Regions from separate parts of the Bacillus sp. M13(2017) genome, predicted to be linked through region 1. Evidence: predicted binding sites of a transcription regulator. Region 1 holds the regulator's gene; the other holds the start of a gene.
What was found. Region 1 encodes LexA, which represses DNA repair genes until DNA is damaged. Its sites were predicted from a motif close to CGAACATATGTTCG; they were not measured.
Positions count from the first base shown of each region.

Region 1 (6,142 bases):
TAGAAAGTTACCAGAGGAAGAGAGGCAAGATATTTTATTGGATTATGAAGAGCACTTTCAGTTTGGACTAGAAGAAGGGAAAACTGAATCGGAAATAATACAGGGCCTTGGTTCTCCGAAAGTAATCGCGAAAGAATTACTTGCGATGTATCGCTTTGATGAAATGAAAAAAAATCCATCGACTTCAAATGTGACAAGAGCTGTTATGGCAGCGATTGGACTTAGTTTGTTTAATTTTATTATTGTGTTAGGCCCGTTAGTCGCAATTATTGCTTTTATATTTTCTTTTTGGATCGGTGGTATTGCTAGTGTAGTAACACCATTTTTCGTTATTGGAAAAGTATTTATGGGTACTTTTATATGGTTGGATCTTTTCGTTAGTATAACGTTTGTTGGAGTAGGTTTATTGTTATGTATTATCGCTTTTTATAGTACAACGTGGTTTAAGAGATTGTGTGTACGATATGTAATATGGAACTTCAAAATGATAAAAGGAGAGTAAATGATGAAAAAACTATTTTTAATCGCTATCGCTTGTATCATTATTGGAGTAATAGGAATTTCCCAAACATATGAAAAAGCAGTACAGACTGCTGAAAAAGGCGATAAAGAAAATGTAATTAAAAACGAAACATTAAAAAATATAGAAGTTAAGTTAGATGCCGGGGATATTATTGTCCAAAAATCTCCTGACTCTTCTTTTTATGTAAAGCAATCGGGAGATGTACGTAAACAAGAGATTCGTATCGCAGAAGATGGTGACACATTAAAAGTTATTGGGGAAAGAGAAAAAGGTGCTTCATTTGATTTTTCTTTTTACGATTTTAGGTTTCAAACGTCTAAATTGACTCTCCTTGTGCCCGAACGCTCTTACCAAGATGTAAAAGTAAATTCATCTGCTGGACAAATCGAAATGAGTGATGTGAAAAGTGATAGCGTAAGTGTTAGAACACTTGCTGGAGAAGTAGAGTTGAAACAAGTAACGGCTAAGAATGTGGAGGGATCGACAAAAGCTGGTGAGGTGAACTTTAAGAAGGTATTAGGGAAAGTGACCGCAAAAACAACAAGTGGGGAAATAAATATTCAAGATCATGATTCTAAGTATAATCTAGAAGCAAGTTCAACTGCGGGAGATATAGATATTACTTTATCGGAAAAACCACAAGATGCGGTAATTACTGGGCAAAGTGCTGCGGGAGATGTAACAATTTTTAATGAAGAAAATAAAAATGTAACAATTGGAAATGGTAGTAAAAAGATTAGCGGTAAAACGGCTGCTGGAGATGTGACGATTGAAACTCGTTAATAAGAAATAGAATGCATGGAAATCTATCAAAATACAAAAAGAAGATAATTACCGTATGTAAATAAGGTAATTATCTTCTTTTTATTATTTTTAATGTAAATCACGATATACGCCAATTACTTTCCCGATAACTGACACTTGTTTTAAAATGATAGGTTCTAACGAAGAATTTTCTGGTTGTAGACGGAAATGGTCTTTTTCTTTATAGAAACGTTTAACAGTTGCTTCGTTATCTTCTGTTAAAGCGACTACAATTTCACCATTATATGCAGACTGTTGTTGGCGAACAACAACTAAATCTCCATCGAAAATACCAGCTTCAATCATACTATCTCCAGAAATACGTAACATGAACACTTGGTCTGCTCCAGCAACAATACTAGCTGGAAGTGGGAAATGTTCCTCTACGCTTTCGACCGCCGTAATTGGTAAACCAGCAGTAACTTTTCCGACAATTGGAACTTGAATAACAGATTGTGTTTCCGTATCCATTCGGTCTTCGCCTAAAATTTCAATGGCACGTGGTTTTGTTGGATCGCGTCGAATGTATCCTTTTTCTTCTAATCGTGATAAATGTCCGTGCACTGTAGAACTAGAAGCGAGGCCGACTGCTTGACCAATTTCACGTACGGAAGGTGGATATCCTTTTTCTTGTACTTTTAGCTTAATAAAGTCGAGAATGTCTTGCTGGCGTTTCGTTAACTTTTCCATGTTTTCTAACACCTCGTTTTCTTTCATTTTTCTTATTAATAAGTATAACATGTGAAAAAACATTCTACAAACATAAGTTCGAACAAATGGCGGATTTATGTTACACTATAGGGAAATAATAGGGAGAAAGAGGGGTTCAAAATGAATGCAATTATTTATGCACGTGTGAGTACAACGAAAGAAGCGCAAGAAACATCATTGTTACGTCAAAAAGATGAATTATTGCATTTAGCTGAGCGCTATCAAATGAATGTTACTAAGGTGATTGAAGAGCAGGCTAGTGGATATACAATTGAACGTGACGGTATATTAGAGGTGTTGGATACAATTCGAGACGAACAAATTGATGTGTTACTTATACAAGATGAAACGCGCCTTGGTAGAGGAAATGCGAAGATCGCATTAATGCATTGCTTACATAAAGAAGGCATAAAAGTATATACGCATACACATAATGGTGAATTACAATTATCGGATTCTGATTCGATGGTATTAGATATTATTGGTATTGTTGAAGAATATCAAAGAAAGATTCATAACTTGAAAATTAAACGAGGCATGCAACGTGCAGTAGAAAAAGGTTATCGTCCAGAAAATAATTTAAAAAATCGTCATTTAAGTGTAGGAAGAGAGAAAAAAGAAGTGCCAATTGAGGAAATTGTACGTTTGCGAAAAAGTGAACTCACGTTTGAAGAAATCGCAGCAACATTACGTGGATTTGGTCATAATGTTTCAAAGGCGACTGTACATCGTAGATATGTAGAGTATACGAAGCAATTGCTTGATAAAGAAGAGTAACTATTGTATGATAATAATCAGTTTTGATTAGAAGGGGGATTCGAGATGATTAATCACGAACTCGTTGAACGCATTAACTTCTTAGCGAAAAAAGCAAAAGCTGAAGGTTTAACTGAAGAAGAGCAACGTGAGCGTCAATCGCTACGTGAACAATATTTAAAAGGATTTCGTCAAAATATGTTAAACGAACTTAAAGGTATTAAAGTTGTTAACGAAGAAGGTACAGATGTTACACCGACGAAATTAAAAGCTTTAAAAAAGCAAGATAATGCAAAATTAAATTAAAAGATGGGCGAAGCCCATCTTTTTTATTTGTAAAAATCGTTATTTAATAACTTTCCAGTTGTTATTAACAGTTGCTTCTATCGTTTTATGTTCCAATATATAATTAGCGATAAGTTCAGACATATCTATGGGTATATCTTTTACTACCGGTTTGTTTTGAAACATAAAAAAATTTCCCCCGCCACTTGCACGATAATTATTCATTACAACGTCATATTCTTCATTCATATTAAGAGGAGCACTGTTATGCTGTAAAGATTCTACTCTTTCACCAATTGGTTTTGAAATGTTTAATACGTATGAAATCCCTTCCCACATATCATAATTATAATGTTGTGGCTTTGGTTCTATGTAGATAGGACTTACGGTGATTGATCCATCTGTTTTTAATGTGAAATAAGAAGCAGAGAGTTCAAGAGCATCTTTTATATCTGCTCCAGTTATTCTAATTACTTTTAATGTGTTTGGATAAATATAATTAGAAACGATATCACGCATTGTTACATGTTCAGGGAAACCTGGAGATGTATTATGGAACAAACTTGTACAAGAAATTGATACATTAGCTATATTCATCTGTATTTTATTTATGAATTCGATAAAAGGATGATCATGCAAACGAGTTTGCATAGCATCTGAAATTTGCATGTCCCCCTGAATGATTCCAATAGGTTGATCAAGCCACTTTTGTGTTTTCTCTTCGTAATCGGCTACCAATGAAAGTACATCTTGGTCCGCCTCAACTCCTTGTACAGATAATAATTCAGAAGAACTCTCTTTTTTCACCCATTTATGTTTTGTTTTTTCGAATGTTATTTTTACTTTTCCAACTGAGTGTCCATTGCATCCAGTCTGTAAAATTGTTACACCGTTAGCCATCGTATGAGAAATTTCTCGGTGTTGATGACCTGTTAGTAAAAGATCTATACCTTCAATTTCATGGCACATTGCATATCCTTGGTTTTCTCCTGTTAACACTTCAGTCGGTACCCCGGTTTGTAAATCTCGTTCAACTCCCCCGTGATACGCTACGACTAGTAAATCTGGTTTCTCATGTTTGCGAATGTAAGAAACCCATTCTTTTGTAGTCTTTAATGCATCTTCAAATAGTAAATCTTTAATGTGATGGGGTTGTTCCCAATTGGGAATGTAATGCGTTGTCACTCCTAAAATAGCAATTTTTATATTTGATTCAATATGTTTTATTACATATGGTTTCCCGAAATAAGGTTTTTTACTGTTTTTATCTAAAATGTTTGCTGATAGGTACGGGAAGTTCGCAGTAGTCACAGCATTATTTAATATATCCATCCCGTAATTAAATTCATGATTGCCGATAATTGCAGCGTCATACTGTAAGTAATTCGCTAATAAGGACATTGGGTTTTTTTTGTTTTTTTCGTATGTAACATAATGATAAGTAAATGGTGTGCCTTGAATAAAGTCGCCATTATCAATTAAAAGAACGTTTGTATTTTGGGAACGTTCTTTTTTTATAAGAGTAGAAATTTTAGCTAAACCAAGTTCTGCTGGGGAGTTATCTTGGTAGTGAATAGGATAAACAGTGCCATGTATATCGCTTGTTAATAAGATGTTTAAAGTTACAGTTTGATTTTGTTCCAATATGACTCACCTTTTCTATTGTTATCTTCCAATTCATCATATCAAATATGTGAAGAGAATTTTAATGTGAGTGTATAGAATGTGTAAAGATTCTGTAAATAATCAATTATTTGTAAAAATATGTGATATATTTCTTCATGTTTATGAAAGGTTATTTTATAACAATGAAAAATGGAGGCATTAACATGTTGAAAAAAGTTTTTGCAATGAGCACAACAGTTGTACTAGCAGCGGGATTATTAAGTGGCTGCGGGACGAAAGAGTCAAGTGCAAGTAAAAATGAAGATACGAAAAAAGGGTATGTACCGAAGACTTTAAATGTTCAATTTGTTCCTTCTCAAAATGCGGATACGTTAGAGGCGAAGGCAAAACCGCTTGAGAAGCTATTAAGTGATAAGTTGAATATTCCAGTAAAAGTTAGTATTTCAACGAACTACAATACAATTGTAGAAGCGATGGCATCTAAACAAGTAGATGTAGGATTTTTACCGCCAACAGCGTACGTATTAGCACATGAAAAGAAGGCTGCAAATGTAATTTTACAAGCACAACGTTTTGGAGTAGATGATGAAACGGGAGCCCCTACAAAGGATTTAGTAGACTTTTATAAATCTGAGTTTGTTGTTAAAAAAGACTCTAATATGAATAGTGTAAAAGATTTAAAAGGTAAAAAGATTGGTTATCAAGATGTAACATCATCAGCAGGGTATGTATGGCCTGCAGCTGTTCTATTAAAAGAGGGAATTGATCCGTTAAAAGATGTGAAACCTGTTACATTAAAAGGTCACGATCAGTCGCTTATTGCTCTTTTAAATGGTGACGTAGATGCGGCTGTTGTATTCCAAGATGCTCGTAATATTGTAAAAAAAGATTATCCGAATATATTTGGTCAAACGAAAATAGTGAAATTTACTGAGAAAATTCCGAACGATACAATTTCTGTACGATCTGATTTAGATGCAGAGTGGAGCAAGAAATTACAAGATGCTTTCATTGAAATTGGAAAGAATGAGGAAGGTCACAAAATCATTAAAGAAGTATATTCACATGAAGGATATGTTAAATCTGATGATAGTAAATTTGATATCGTTCGTGAATATGGGAAGAAAGTAAAAACGCAATAATACATATGGAAATGGCAGCTAGCTGAAAGGGGATGTTTTCAGTTAGTTTGCCGTTTTGAATACATAGAAGGTAGGTAAGATGTGTGATAGAGTTTCGAAATGTCTCCAAAGTGTATCCAAATGGTACAAAAGGATTGAATAATATAAACTTGAAAATTCAAAAAGGTGAGTTTGTTGTAATGGTCGGATTATCTGGAGCTGGAAAATCTACACTTCTCAGATCCGTAAATCGTCTTCATGAGATTACCGAAGGAGAAATCATGATTGAAGGTGAGTCTATTACTGCTGCAAAAGG
Region 1 covers NZ_KZ268515.1:19,862-26,003, reverse strand. Annotated here, with positions in the region: gene CGQ22_RS25880 (DUF1700 domain-containing protein) at 1-502, shown strand, start outside; gene CGQ22_RS25875 (DUF4097 family beta strand repeat-containing protein) at 503-1,306, shown strand; gene lexA (transcriptional repressor LexA) at 1,397-2,017, opposite strand; gene CGQ22_RS25865 (YneB family resolvase-like protein) at 2,159-2,815, shown strand; gene CGQ22_RS25860 (DUF896 domain-containing protein) at 2,861-3,100, shown strand; gene CGQ22_RS25855 (bifunctional metallophosphatase/5'-nucleotidase) at 3,140-4,723, opposite strand; gene CGQ22_RS25850 (phosphate/phosphite/phosphonate ABC transporter substrate-binding protein) at 4,909-5,847, shown strand; gene phnC (phosphonate ABC transporter ATP-binding protein) at 5,931-6,142, shown strand, end outside.

Region 2 (6,142 bases), on a different contig from region 1:
ATTCACTTAATTCTTTTTTCTTTTTTTGTAGTAGCAGTTGTCTCATTTTGAACATAGTTGAAGAACAAAGTAAAATAGCGATTAATTGGCCATAAAGATGACATTCTAGACGTTCCCGCTTAACATTATGACAACGATTGATACCAAAAAGAGATTTCCATGTTTTAAATACAATCTCTATTTGCCAACGTAGCGAGTAGATATCGTGAATATGTTCCATCGGAACAACTTCCCATGGGATGTTGGTAATATAAACATTGATTTCTGTTAAACGTTTACTTTTTTCAGAGTATGTAACTCCTTTTTTCTTCTCAACATAAGTTTGTTGTTTCCTACGTTTATGAATTTGAGTTGATGTGAGTCTATATATTACAACTCGTGAGGGTAATTTTTGTTGCCCAATATAGGCATTCTGAATTTCATAAGTATCTTCTGGTTTTATCTGATGCATAATATCTTCAAGGTTAAGCAAAACATATAAAGATTGCTTTTTTACTGTCCCATTCCGAAAGAATTCTGGAGATTCATTTTTTACATATACTCTATTATTTAATTTCAAACGTGAAACATAGAATACTCCCCGTTGATCCGTCTGGTCTAAATCTTTTAGAGAAAAATATCCTAAATCTCGAATACATAAATCTCCTGGGCGTAAGGTATCTAAACACTGTGTACCAAAGGTTTTATCATTATTTTTACCTGGTTCCATTTGAAAGTTGAGGAATTTCCCACTATGTAAATCATACTCTAGCTGAATCTTAATACCGGCTGTTTGTGCACATCCTCCTGAACCAGGATAAATAGGAGCCAAATGATTGGGTACTTGAAAAATAGTAGCATCTAAAATACGTATACGTTGAAAATAAGAGGTGTATTGGTTTGAGATTTGAGACGAATCGTTTAGTTTGCTTTTGATTAAAAGGGAAAATACACGCTGTAGAAATAAAACAGCGCATCGGTTAAAACGTTGATTAAGTCCTTCTGGACTCATAAGTGTAGCTGTATTTGCATAAAGCTGACTACATAATCGAGTTAGAGAATCGCTTGCTACCTGTTGACTAATCCAGATACATAAAGCAGCCAAATCTCGTGCACCATACTTACTTTTACGTTTTACAAAACCTGTCTCTTGTGCAAGTTGTTGAAGAATATGTGGAGATAGATATCGCTGTAGTTCTTTAGCGAACAAATGAAACTCATCCTGAATCGATAGATTCATACAAAACGCCATCCTTTCTGTATATTTCTACAAAAAGAATAACGTCTATTTTACATAATGGATAGTGTAAAACTTTAGCTTTATGGCGATGCGTCAGCACTCCATAACCATCTATTTAACCGATAGATGGTTAATTTATTTCTACGTTCGAAATTATATGATTTTATTATCTCTACACATCAACACATATTACTTTTTGTGTTTATCTCGCCAAATGAACTAATTTTTATATTTTTCTATTATGATATTTAGTACAATATCAATAGGAGTGATAAATTGTGAAGTTTAAAAAAACAAAGATAATTCTAGGGGTCTTATTACTACTGATTCTCTCTACATTCTTAATGACGAAAGAGTCAAAAATTAAAGATTTTCCTGTGTTTATTTTTTCTAACCATGTTGAAGATGATAAGCCAGCAGATTATCAATATACTTTTGGATATTTACCTTTAATGTCTATAAGAGCTAAAGGGTGGAAAAAAACGCATGAAGAAGGAGCTACTACTGTATTTGAAAAGGAAAATAGAAAAGTTATTGTTATAAAGTTTCCTGGAGAAGACAATTTTTACTTATATGAACCGAAAAATAAATATTAATCAAAAGACCTTCAGGTTTACTGAAGGTTTTTTGATTAATGTTTATTAGGGGTACCGCCACATCGCTATCAAGCTAATATTTTAGAGTATCCCCAAAACGAAAATTGTATCTCTCCATAGTTGTTTATGAAAATTCAGTTCATTTTTTTCATTTTGGGGAACAATTAGTCTCTTAAGTTGATGGGCATGTGAATTAACCCCCAGAATTTAATTTTTTCTTTTTCTTTTCTTCTCCCAAAACTATAAACTTACTATTTGAAGTTCTGATCTTCATCTAAAACATTTACATTTAACACCCTCTTTTTCCAATATTTATAATAATGGTAATATAACCAACTATAAATGTATATATTTTACAAACAATTCACCTATTACGATCATTTGAATTTCAATATATAACTATAAAAAAAGCTATCATTCTACATAATAGCTTCTTTTCACCAATCTACTAACATAGTTCTAAATATAGAAAAATATCCTAATAATATTTGAGGAAATTAAATTCATATAATTTTATTTTTATATATTAAAATTATATATTAATGTTATACTAAGATGAATCAAGAAGCATCCAAGATTCCTTGATTAATCACTACATTTTCCTTAAAGCGAACTCAACAAGAAAAGACACTGTATAGTGTCTTTTCTTGTTGAGTTTGCACCTTTAATCAATAGTAAGAGGATATATATCTATGCCCTCTTATTGTTGATTGGTGTTAGAATTGCTGCTCCCACAAACAGAATATCTGAAAGACACTCATATAAGAGTGTCTTTTCTTTATGCAAAAAATTATTTTTAAACAAAAACTCTTTATAAAAGAACGCAAGTTCGTATATAATAAGAACAAACGTTCTTATTATATACGAAGGAATAACAGTGTATGACTATTCTATCTTACCGAATAGAATCATCTTATGTGTTGATTTACGTAGCTTTTACGCTTCAGTAAGTTGCATCAAAATGGGGTTAGATCTTATGTATACAAAATTGGCAGTAGTCGGTGATGTAAGTAGAAACGGTTCAATCGTTCTAGCTGCCACGCCACCATTAAAAGCATTGGGTGTAAAGAAGATGGCCAGATTATACGAGATTCCTCGCAGAAAAGACATTCTTGTTGTAAATCCGATTATGGGAACTTACATAAAATGCTCTAATTACATAACAAAGCTAGCTTTGCAGTACGTTCCTATTGAGGATTTTCACCAATACAGCATCGATGAATTTTTTATGGATATTACGGATAGTATTCATTTATTTGCTAACGATCCCTATGAATTTGCGTTGAAATTTAAACGTGAAATTTATACGAAAACACGGATTGAATGCACAATAGGAATTGGCCCTAACCCTTTAATGAGCAAAGTGGCTTTAGATGTGGAAGCGAAGAAAACTAAAGATTGTATAGCATACTGGAAGTACGAAGATGTACCCATAAAATTATGGCCAATACGACCACTTAGTAAGTTTTGGGGGATTTCAGGTAAGACAGAAGCGAAGTTAAACCGAAAGGGAATTCATTCAATTGGAGATTTAGCACAATATCCCCTTAAATACTTAAAACAAAGCTTCGGCGTTATTGGCGAAGAATTACACTTACATAGCAACGGCATTGATTTTAGCCGTATATCAGAAAAATACGTTCCAACAACGACTTCTATTGGTAAAAGCCAAATACTTATGCGTGATTACACTATAGAAGAGTTTCCAATTATTCTACTGGAGCATATAGAAGAAGTTTGTTATCGAATGCGAAGGCAAAACAAACTAGCTCAAACTGTCCATTTTTCCATTGGTTATAGCAAAAGTTCCGCTGGTGGCTTCAGAAAAACTCACACTATGAACCGACCGACCAATTTAACAATGGATATATATAAGATTTGTACATATTTTTTACACGAGTTTTACACTGGAGAACCCATTAGATCCATAAATGTTTCTTTAACTAACTTAATCAATGCAGGCGAAGAACAAATCTCACTATTCGATAATGTAATACAACGAGAAAAAGAAATGAAACTAACGAAAGTAATGGACGAAATACGCACTAAATTTGGTAAGAACAGCATATTAAGAGGAATTTCGTATACAAATAGCGCCACAGCTAGATACAGAAATACACTAATAGGAGGACACAAATTATGAACAACGCTAATATGCCAAAAGGGCGCGGAATGGTGAAATGGGCTCCATTCGCAGCATTAACACCCCAATTTGATGGGATACGTGAAATCATTAGGGAACAACACAAAGTCACCCGTCCGATTTTAACAACTGACGAAAAAGAACGAATTGAAAATATGCTATTATGTTCCTTAGTATCAGAAGAAGAAATAATGATTACATATTATGAGGACGGTTATTTACTCACTAATTATATGACCGTTGTTGAAATTGATCCTTCAAATAGCGCTGTTATATGTACGGATGCTTTTTATAATAAGATGAAACTACAATTTTCTAATATAATAGATGTTAAATAGAATGAATTAATGTAATCACGTTTGGATTATTAAAAAGGAGTGTAAAAATGCAAGGAAATCAGTTAAGAAAGAACGCCGCAGGAGCAATTATTCATAATAATATTAATAGCTATCCCATTCTAAATATACCTATGATTATTAATAAGGAAGATGGGATCATTTATGAGGTGTTAAACACTGGTTTTCAAGCTAATGATGCAGTAGCAATGATAACAACGGATGGTTTTGCTACAACCAGGGTAAATGCACCGATCTTAACAGCAAAAAACAACGATGGTAGTCTTCAAATATACCGCTTACCGTTAGAATTGGAATATTGGGTGCTTTCTTGTATGCATGCTGCTTCAGAAGGAAAAAATCCATTCCCCTGTAAAGTCGCTTTTGGAATTATAGACACAAAATTTTTGGTTCTGGTGCAAATAAAGGATACATACCATGGAAAAATGAGGATTCCTGCCAGAATCGTTCTTTACACTGTTAATCCAAATAATTGGTGAATGAATTGTTTTTGATTTTGAACAGACTGATCCCGTAAATCAACCTGTTCTTTTTTGATCATATGCATAGCTTCTACTCCTGCAAGAATAGATATAGCTGTATGAGTCCTAACATAGAGCGTATACGTTTTTTATAATAAAACGATGGTCCTGCTCTACGATGTTATTTCAATATTTTACCCTTCGGATTTTGGTGCGTATTGGTATCCTTTTTTCTTTCTTCAACTGTTCGATAGCAATTGGATAAGCAGGATTCTTATCGACTGTTATAACACGAGGCTTTGAAACATGAAAAAACTGCAAAGCTTTCTTGAAAAAGTGCTTTGCAGTCTTATGATTTCTAGATTTACTCAAATAAAAGTCAATCGTGTTTCCTTCAGAATCAACGGCACGATATAAATACATCCATTGTCCTTTTACTTTTATATATGTTTCGTCCACCCTCCATGAGTTATTCGTTTATTTGAGATGACGTCGAATTCGGTTATCAAACTCCGGTCCATATTGATGTACCTATCGCATAATAGTTGTATGAGCCAGAAATAATCCTCGTTCCTCCATCATTTCCACCAAATCACGAAAGCTTAAGTTGTACCGTAGGTACCAACGTACAGTTAACAAGATGATGTCTGGTTGATAATGTTTCCACTTAAATAAATTCTCTTTTTCCATACTAATCACACACCTTTTATAGAGTAGTACTATCAGTATGTCCAAGATTTATAGACTCGTTGCAATTTGCTTGGAGTTTTTGCACCAGAACCATATATAATCACTTCTGTTATTATTCCATTTACCAGATGCTTATTTACGGTTCTCCACTATTTCTATTACGGTTAATGGAATGTCTTGACCCTCGTGTTTAAGGACTTACGCACATAAAAGTGAGCAAGGACATTTAATCTCTGCTTTAACAGTGTTTTGTGTTCTTTGTAGAATATGTTATCTCTGTAACACATAAAAATATTGAATTTAGGAAATAATAATTCTTGTTATTAGCACATGGCCCGAAGGACATCTGATCCATCTGAATATGCGCGAAGTAATACATTGGAAAAGGAGGAAAAATATGAGAATCCGAAAAAATGTTCGTTCACTTAGCTCCGAAGAAAAAAAAGCGTTTGTAGAAGCATTGTTGTCTCTTAAAAAGAATGGGAGGTACGACGAATATGTCCACTGGCACCACGCAGTTATGGACCCAGCAGTACTGCCAAACGAACCTAGGGATGCACGATACAGAAATGGGGCACACCGTGGACCAGCGTTCTTACCTTGGCATCGTGAATTCTTAATGCAAGTTGAAGCGGACTTGCAAAAAATTGATTCGGCAATAACAATACCCTATTGGA
Region 2 covers NZ_KZ268507.1:84,023-90,164, forward strand. Annotated here, with positions in the region: gene CGQ22_RS18715 (IS4 family transposase) at 1-1,219, opposite strand, end outside; gene CGQ22_RS18720 (hypothetical protein) at 1,498-1,815, shown strand; gene CGQ22_RS18725 (Y-family DNA polymerase) at 2,693-3,958, shown strand; gene CGQ22_RS18730 (YolD-like family protein) at 3,955-4,296, shown strand; gene CGQ22_RS18735 (hypothetical protein) at 4,344-4,793, shown strand; partial or broken gene CGQ22_RS18740 (IS6 family transposase) at 4,766-5,465, opposite strand; gene CGQ22_RS18745 (tyrosinase family protein) at 5,863-6,142, shown strand, end outside.
Region 2: the regulator LexA is predicted to act here: its motif matches at 2,634-2,647, upstream of CGQ22_RS18725 (Y-family DNA polymerase).